2 regions of the Cobetia sp. PS-4MA genome follow, and region 1 is predicted to be linked to the other one. Evidence: predicted binding sites of a transcription regulator. Region 1 holds the regulator's gene; the other holds the start of a gene.
The links. The regulator PhoB, encoded in region 1, activates phosphate uptake and scavenging genes when phosphate is short. The targets are predictions, from matches to a motif close to TGTCATANNNNTGTCANA.
Positions count from the first base shown of each region.

Region 1 (3,882 bases):
TCATGCAGAGGGCGCGGCGGGGCGTTCGTGTCAGTGGGGCTGCAACCGTCAGGCAGTCGTCGCGCAGCGGCGTTCCGCCGGGAAATGACAACGGAAGCGTGCGCCCTCGCCGGGCAGGCTGTCGATCTCCAGGCGGCCCTGATGGCGGATCAGCACATGCTTGACGATGGCCAGTCCCAGCCCGGTGCCACCAGTGGCGGTGCTGCGTCCCTTGTCGATGCGATAGAAGCGCTCCGTCAGGCGCGGTAGATGCACGGGATCAATGCCGTCACCGTCATCCTCCACCTCGACCATCACGCCCTCGGTGGTGCTCTGGCAGCGCAGCGTGATGTGGCAGTCTTCCGGCGTGTAACGCACCGCATTGAAGACCAGATTCGAGATCGCGCTTCTCAGCTCCTGCTCCTCACCCATCAGGGCCAGTCCGGGCTCGACCTCCACCGTGATGACATGCCGCTCCTTCGAGAGGCCTTCGGCATCTTCCCGGATACGCGTCAGCAGCTGTGCCATGTCGATGCGACGTCCTTCGCCCGACAGCTCGTCGGTCTCCAGGCGCGACAGGGTCAGCAGATCCTCGACGAGGTGCTGCATGCGGTCGGTCTGACTCTGCATCTGTCCCAGGCCACGCTGCCAGCGCGGGGGCAGGTCATCGGCATAGTCGGAATAGGTCTCGAGGTAGCCGGCCAGTACCGTCAGCGGCGTGCGCAGCTCATGGGAGACATTGGCCACGAAATCGCGGCGCATTTCCTCGAGACGGTAGAGACGGGTGACATCGCGCACCATCACCAGGCGCTCGTTGTCACCGAACAGGGTGATGGAGATCTGCAGGGTCAGGTTGTCGGAGAGCGGCGATTGCAGGGTCAGCGGCTCACGATAGGCCAGCCGATTGAAGTAATCGATGAACACGGGGTCACGCAGATAGTTGGTGACGTGCTGGCCGCGGTCGTGACTGGCCTTGAGGCCGATCAACTGCTCGGCAGCGCTGTTCCACCACTCCATGTCGCCGTGATTGTCGAGCATCACCAAGCCATCGCGCATCGCTTCCGAGGATTCCTGGATGCGGTTGAGGATACTGCGCAGTCGCTCCTGCGCCTGACGCTGACCCTTCTGGTAGCGATACAGACGATCGAGCAGATCCCCCCAGACGCCATCGCCGGGCGGCGGCTCTTCATGGGGGTTGGTGATCAGCCAGGTGTAGAGGCTCTTGAGGTGCTTGAGATGGACGAACAGGTACAGCGCCAGCCCCAGCGCCAGGCCCCAGCCCAGCAGGCCGAGCAGTCCGCCGACCAGCCCGAAGCCGCCCGCCAGATAGCCCAGCCGCCATAGCTCGTTCGTCCAGTAGCGCATCCGCGTCTCAGGCCTGGGCGCTGAAGCGATAACCGGTACCGCGGACGGTCTGGATCAAGTGCTGATGCCCCTCGCCCAGCGCCTTGCGCAGACGACGAATGTGCACGTCCACGGTGCGCTCCTCGACATAGACATTGCCGCCCCAGACCTGATCCAGCAGCTGGCTGCGGGTGTAGGCGCGCTCCTGATGGGTCATGAAGAACTGCAGCAGGCGGTATTCGGTGGGGCCGACCTCCAGGGAGTTGCCGTGTGCGGTCACGCGGTGGCTGGCGGGGTCGAGCATCAGACCCTCGACTTCCACCGACTCCTCGACGCCCTTGGGCGTGGTGCGGCGCAGCACGGCCTTGAGGCGTGCCACCAGCTCGCGTGGCGAGAAGGGCTTGGTGATGTAATCGTCCGCCCCGGCCTCGAGCCCCTGGATCTTGTTGTCTTCCTCGCCCTTGGCGGTGAGCAGGATGATCGGCAGCTCCGCCGTGGTCTCGTCACGCTTGAGGCGGCGCGCCAGTTCCAGCCCGCTGGTGCCGGGCATCATCCAGTCCAGCAACAGCAGATCGGGCTTTTCATCGACGACGATGGCGTGGGCGTCCTGGGCATTGTCGGCCTCCAGCACGCGGTAATCCGCCATTTCCAGGGCGACGGCGATCATCTCGCGTATCGAGGATTCGTCGTCGACAATCAGTACGGTCTTGGAGCTCATCGCTAGATCCCATGCAGCAGTCGGCGCACGCGCCAGAATGACAAGTCGATGACGATTACAACCTGCTTATATGACAGTGAGATGACAATCGCCAGCTTGGCAGCTTGCCGCCCGGCTTGCCAGCGAGTCCCTCAACTCTCTCAAGGCGTGAATGTCACGCCTCGCCGCACGAGGAAGGTCGCTGGCAGACCGGATGAGGACTCGGGCCCGTTGGCCGGAAAGAGGGGTCAGGCAGCTGGCCAGGTCGCCAGCGCGATGCCCGCGAAGATCAGCAGGCCGGACCAGTGGTTGTTGAGAAATGCCTGGAAGCAGGGGCCACGCTCCCGCTCGCGAATCAGGCGCTGCTGCCAGACGAAGGTCACGGCCGCCGCGGCCAGCCCCAGCCAGTAGAAGATGCCCAGCGCCAGGTGCAGGCCGATGCCGATCAACACCGCCAGCATGCCCAGCTGCAGCAGACCGATCATCAGCGTGTCGGCGCGGCCGAACAGGACGGCGGTGGACTTGATGCCGACCTTGAGATCGTCATTGCGATCGACCATCGCATAGGCGGTGTCGTAGGCCACCGTCCACATCAGGTTGGCCGCGAACAGCCACCAGCCATAGGTCGGCACCTCCTCAAGCGTCGCCGCGAAGGCCATCGGAATCGCCCAGCCGAAGGCGGCACCCAGCACCACCTGCGGCAGATGATGGAAGCGCTTCATGAACGGATAGCTGGCCGCCAGTAGCACGGCGACGATCGACAGCAGCACCGTGGTCAGGTTGGTGAAGCACACCAGCACGAAGGCGGCCGCGACCAGCACACCGAACAGGGTCAGCGCCTCGCGCTCCGTGATGCGTCCTGAGGTCAGCGGGCGGTCCCGGGTGCGTTCGACATGCTTGTCCCAGTGGCGATCCGCGTAGTCGTTGATCACGCAGCCGGCGGCACGCATCAGATAGACACCAGCCACGAAGATCAGCAGCGTATCGCGGTCCGGTAGCCCATCGGCCGCCAGCCACAGGGCCCAGAGGGTCGGCCACATCAGCAGCCAGGTGCCGATGGGGCGGTCCAGACGAGTCAGGGCGAGGTAATCGGCCAGTTTGGACGGGCGGGAAGCGGATGACGCTGACATCAAGACTCCTGATCGAACGGCAGTGGGGAATCAGAGTTCCAGAGCGTGCTGGAACCGAGGGGTGAAACCTTCCTGGACCAGTACCCGGAAGCGACCGTGCGAGAACATCGAGCGGCGCATCCACAGGCTGGCGGTGCGTGCCAGCGGCTGCGTGCTGGCAAGTCTCAGTGGCGCCCGGCTGACATCGATGGCGCTGCGGGTCAGGTCGGGCTGGCGGAACAGCCAATGGCCCAGCGAGCCTTCGCCGAGCGTCGAAAGACGGTGGCCATGGGCCAGGTCCAGCGCCGCCAGCGAGCGCGCGATCACCCAGGGCTCATCGCCATGACACAGGGCCACTTCGCGCCGCCAGACATGGCGTCGTGGCGCGATACCCAGCATCCGCGCCTCATCCCGCCGGGCAGGGCCGGTGTCCTGCAGCAGCAGGCGCACGCGCAGCCCCTGACCATCGAGCATGCGCATGGCGTGATCGAGACGCTGGGTCAGCGAGTCGCTGGAGGACAGCCATGGCCACCAGCCGGCCGGCATGACGCCTTGCAGGCTCGCGGCGGGCTGCCAGTGGCGGCGGACCGCCGAGTCCATCGCTCTCTGGTGAGCGCAGGGAGTGCTGAGTTCCGAGCGAGACATGGCCCGGATGGCGATCTTGCCGGCAAACGCTGCCGAGTGGGAGTGACAGACCACGATGAATTCCCTGTCAGGATGACAAGTGGCGAGTCTAGCACGCCCGAACCGCAA
Region 1 covers NZ_CM173107.1:3,926,725-3,930,606, reverse strand. Annotated here, with positions in the region: gene phoR (phosphate regulon sensor histidine kinase PhoR) at 49-1,344, opposite strand; gene phoB (phosphate regulon transcriptional regulator PhoB) at 1,352-2,041, opposite strand; gene ubiA (4-hydroxybenzoate octaprenyltransferase) at 2,269-3,150, opposite strand; gene AC26AR_RS16560 (chorismate--pyruvate lyase family protein) at 3,181-3,828, opposite strand.

Region 2 (3,882 bases), 220 kb from region 1:
TACGGCGTCATCCCTCTTATCTGTTTCAAGGTTACTCGTCATGCCGCAGGCCTCAACCCTGATGACCGGACTGAAATACCGCCTGGCGGAGCGTCTGTTCCACGCCTCCTGGCTTTCCGGCTCTCAGCAGAAGCATCGTCTGACCATGCGTCTGTTCAATCACTGCGCCAAGGCCGGTCATACCGGTGCGCTGTCATTGTACGGCCACATGCTGTTCCAGCGCGGCAGTTCGGCGCAGGAAAAGGCCAAGGGTGCCCGTTTCGTCGTCAAGGCGGCACAGGCGGGTGACATCCATGCCCAGTACCAGGCAGGGTGCATCTACGAGCATGGCTGCGCGCAATACCAGAGTGACCCGGCCAAGGCCGTGACCTGGTATGCACGTGCGGCAGAGCGTCATCATGCGCTTGCCGCGCAGCGCCTGGCACGTGCCTATCGTGAAGGCTCGCTGGGGCTGGCGGTCTGCCCGCACAAGGCGGAGCACTGGGAAGCGCATGCACGCAGCGGTGACGACGCCGCCCTCCACTGAGCCAATCCGACGGCTGCTGCCGTCGTCGATCGCCTCCTCTGACAGCGCCCTCCTCGTGAGGGCGCTGTCGTCTCCGTCTCTTCTGATGCCCACCGGATGAGCAGGACTCGCCAAACGGGGGGCAATTCCCGTAACCTGAAGACATTCAACCCCTTCTTGCCTGGTCCTTGGCTGCCTAAGATACCGTGGGAGACGCGTGTGACGCTGCCTATTCTGCTCGATATTGAAGCCTCCGGCTTTGGCCGCGGCAGCTACCCGATCGAGATCGGTCTGGCGCGTACCGATGGCAGCAGCTGTGCCTTCCTCATCCAGCCGCTGGAAGAGTGGGTGCACTGGGACCCCAAGGCTGAGTTGTTGCATGGTATTTCACGCGCCCGATTGGCACGTGAAGGTCGCCCGGTGCGGGAAGTGGCGCAGTGGATCAATGATGAGCTGAGCGAGACACGTATCGCGTACAGCGATAGCTGGGGCTACGACAATACCTGGTTGTCGTTGCTGTTCCATCATGCCGGCATGCTGCCGCATTTCCGGCTGGAAGCGCTGCGCCGGCTGCTGGATGAGGAGCAGCTGAATCGCTGGGCCGAGCTCAAGGAAGCCGTGATCGCCGAAGGCGGCATCCAGCGCCATCGCGCTGGAGATGATGCCCGTCTGCTGCAACTGACCTGGCAGAAGGCCCAGGCCATCGAGCGCAACGACTGAGCGTTCAGCCCGGCGAAAGATGACCGGCGTGAAAGCCCCTGCAGAAGGCAGCCCATCGGGCTGCCTTCTTGCGTTCTGCCAGTCGACGACGGACTCAGGCCCCGCTTACCGCCAGCAGCACCTTGCCAGTGCTGGCGTTGTCCTGCACATAGGCATGCGCAGCCTCGGCGTCCTGGATCGGCCAGCTCTTGTCGATATGCGGACGTATCTCGCCTCGCGCCAGGCGTGGCCAGACGTGGACATAGAGTGCATCCAGCACCATGCCCTTGCCCTTGGGCGAGCGGGAACGCAGGGTCGAGCCGATCAACCGCTGGCGCTTCATCAGCATGCGCCCCAGATCCAGCTCGTCCATGCGTCCGCCCATCAGGCCGATCAATACCATGCGGCCATCCTGATTCAGGACCTGCTGATTGCCTGACAGGTAGCCGCCGCCGACCGGGTCGAGAATCATGTCAGCGCCGCCCCATTCGTTCACGGCATCGACGAAACTGCCATCGTGGCGATTCCAGCCGGCATCGGCCCCCAGCCGCAGGCAGGTGTCCAGCTTCTCCTGACTGCCGACGATCACGAAGCAGGGATGGCCGAACAGGCCGCACAGCTGGATGGCAGTGGTGCCGATACCGCTGGCCCCGGCGTGCAGCAGGACGCGTTCCTTGTGCTTGAGGTTGCCCTCGATGAACAGGTTCAGCCAGGCGGTGGCGAACATCTCCGGCAGGGCAGCCGCCTCACGCAGGCCGTAGCCCTCCGGCACCGGCAGTACCTGCAGGGCATTGACCACCACCTCTTCGGCATAGCCTCCGCCTGCCAGCAGGGCGCAGACCGGGTCCCCCACCTGGAAGCGTTCCACGTGTCTGCCTACCTCGAGGATGGTGCCGCTGACCTCGAGACCGAGAATCTCGCTTTCCGCGGCCGGGGGCGGATACTGCCCGGCGCGCTGCATCAGATCCGCGCGGTTGACGCCGGCCCAGGCCACCTGGATACGCACCTCGTCCGAGGCGATACCTGAAGGGGCCTCGGTTTCCTGCCAGACCAGCGCCTCGTTCTCGACGGCTATCGCATACATTCGCTATCTCCTTGGCTTGGCAACCGTGGCTGCCTTGCTGTGATCGCTCCGTCCTCAGACGGATGTCTGTCATCTCACTGTACGGGGACTGTGACGCACCTGTCATGAAGTGGCGCGATTCTGACGTGATATCAAGCCTCTGTTTCAGACTGCGAGTGACGCACCGCGTTGCGCAAAGGAGTGAGCATGATCGATACCGCCCGTGTCATCGCCGCCAAGTATCCCGCCTTTGCCAGGCGCCACCCTCTGATTCGTCGCCCGGCGCTGGCGCTGCTGCGGCGTCTGGTTCACGAGAGCGAGATCAATGCCTTCCTCGCCGAGTATGCCGGTCTGCGCGGTTTCGACTTCATCGACCGTGTGCTCGATCACTTCTCCTTCGCCTACTCCGTCTCCTCGCGGGAGCGCGAGAACATCCCTGCCTACGGGCGAGTGGTGATCGTCGCCAACCACCCGCTGGGCTCGCTGGACGGCCTCGCGCTGCTCAAGCTGGTCGGCGAAGTGCGCCGTGACGTGAAGATCGTCGCCAACGACATCCTGATGAAGGTCGAGCCGCTGGCGCCCTTGCTGCTGCCGCTGGACAACCTCAGTCGCCGTGGGTATCGCAGGAGCAGCACCCAGATCTGCGAGGCACTGATGAATGAAGAGGCCGTCATCATCTTCCCGGCCGGAGAGGTCTCGCGCGCAGGGCCGACCGGGCCGCGTGACGGCAAGTGGCTGTCGGGCTTCCTGCATTTCGCGCGCAAGACCAACGCGCCGGTACTGCCGATTCACGTCAGTGGTCGCAACTCGACGCTCTTCTACACCCTGTCATCGATCAACCGTGGCCTCGGCACGCCGCTGCTGGCCCACGAGATGTTTCGCCAGCGCGAACGTCAGCTCAAGCTGCGCATCGGGGAACTGATTCCGCTGGCGCGTCTCGACAGTGATGCCCTGAGCACCAATGCCAAGACACGCCTGCTGCGCAAGCATCTCTATCGCATCGGACGCGGCAAGCGCGGGCTGTTCGTGACCGAGAAGGCCATCGGTCATCCGGAGGAGCGCCAGGCGCTGCGTGAGGAACTGACGCCGTGTGAGCTGCTGGGTGAGACCCGCGACGGCAAGAAGATCTACCTGTTCGATGCCTTTCCCGGTTCCAGCGTGATGCGCGAGATCGGTCGGCTGCGCGAGTTGAGCTTCCGCCGCGTCGGCGAAGGGACGGGAGAGCGTCGTGACATCGACCGTTACGACGCGCATTACCGTCATCTGGTGCTGTGGGATGACGCCGATCTCGAGATCGCCGGGGCCTATCGCATCGGTGAGGTGGGCAAGATCATGGCGGCGCATGGCGAGAAGGGGCTCTACAGTCCGACCCTGTTCCGCTTCACGCCGGAGATGTTCGCGCATATGCAGGAGGGCCTGGAGCTGGGGCGCAGCTTCGTGCAGCCACGCTATTGGGGGCGCCGCAGTCTTGATTACCTGTGGCAGGGGCTGGGTGCCTATCTGCGCCGTCACCCCGAGATTCGCTGGCTGTTCGGCCCGGTCACGCTCTCCAACAGCTACCCGGAGGCTGCTCGGGCGTTGATCGTCAGCTATTACCGCCACTACTACGGGGATG
Region 2 covers NZ_CM173107.1:3,704,877-3,708,758, reverse strand. Annotated here, with positions in the region: gene AC26AR_RS15580 (tetratricopeptide repeat protein) at 41-526, shown strand; gene AC26AR_RS15575 (3'-5' exonuclease) at 725-1,225, shown strand; gene AC26AR_RS15570 (NAD(P)H-quinone oxidoreductase) at 1,320-2,288, opposite strand; gene olsF (bifunctional ornithine lipid synthase OlsF) at 2,475-3,882, shown strand, end outside.
Region 2: olsF (bifunctional ornithine lipid synthase OlsF) is a predicted target of PhoB. The motif match lies at 2,378-2,395, and genes of this name have one in related genera.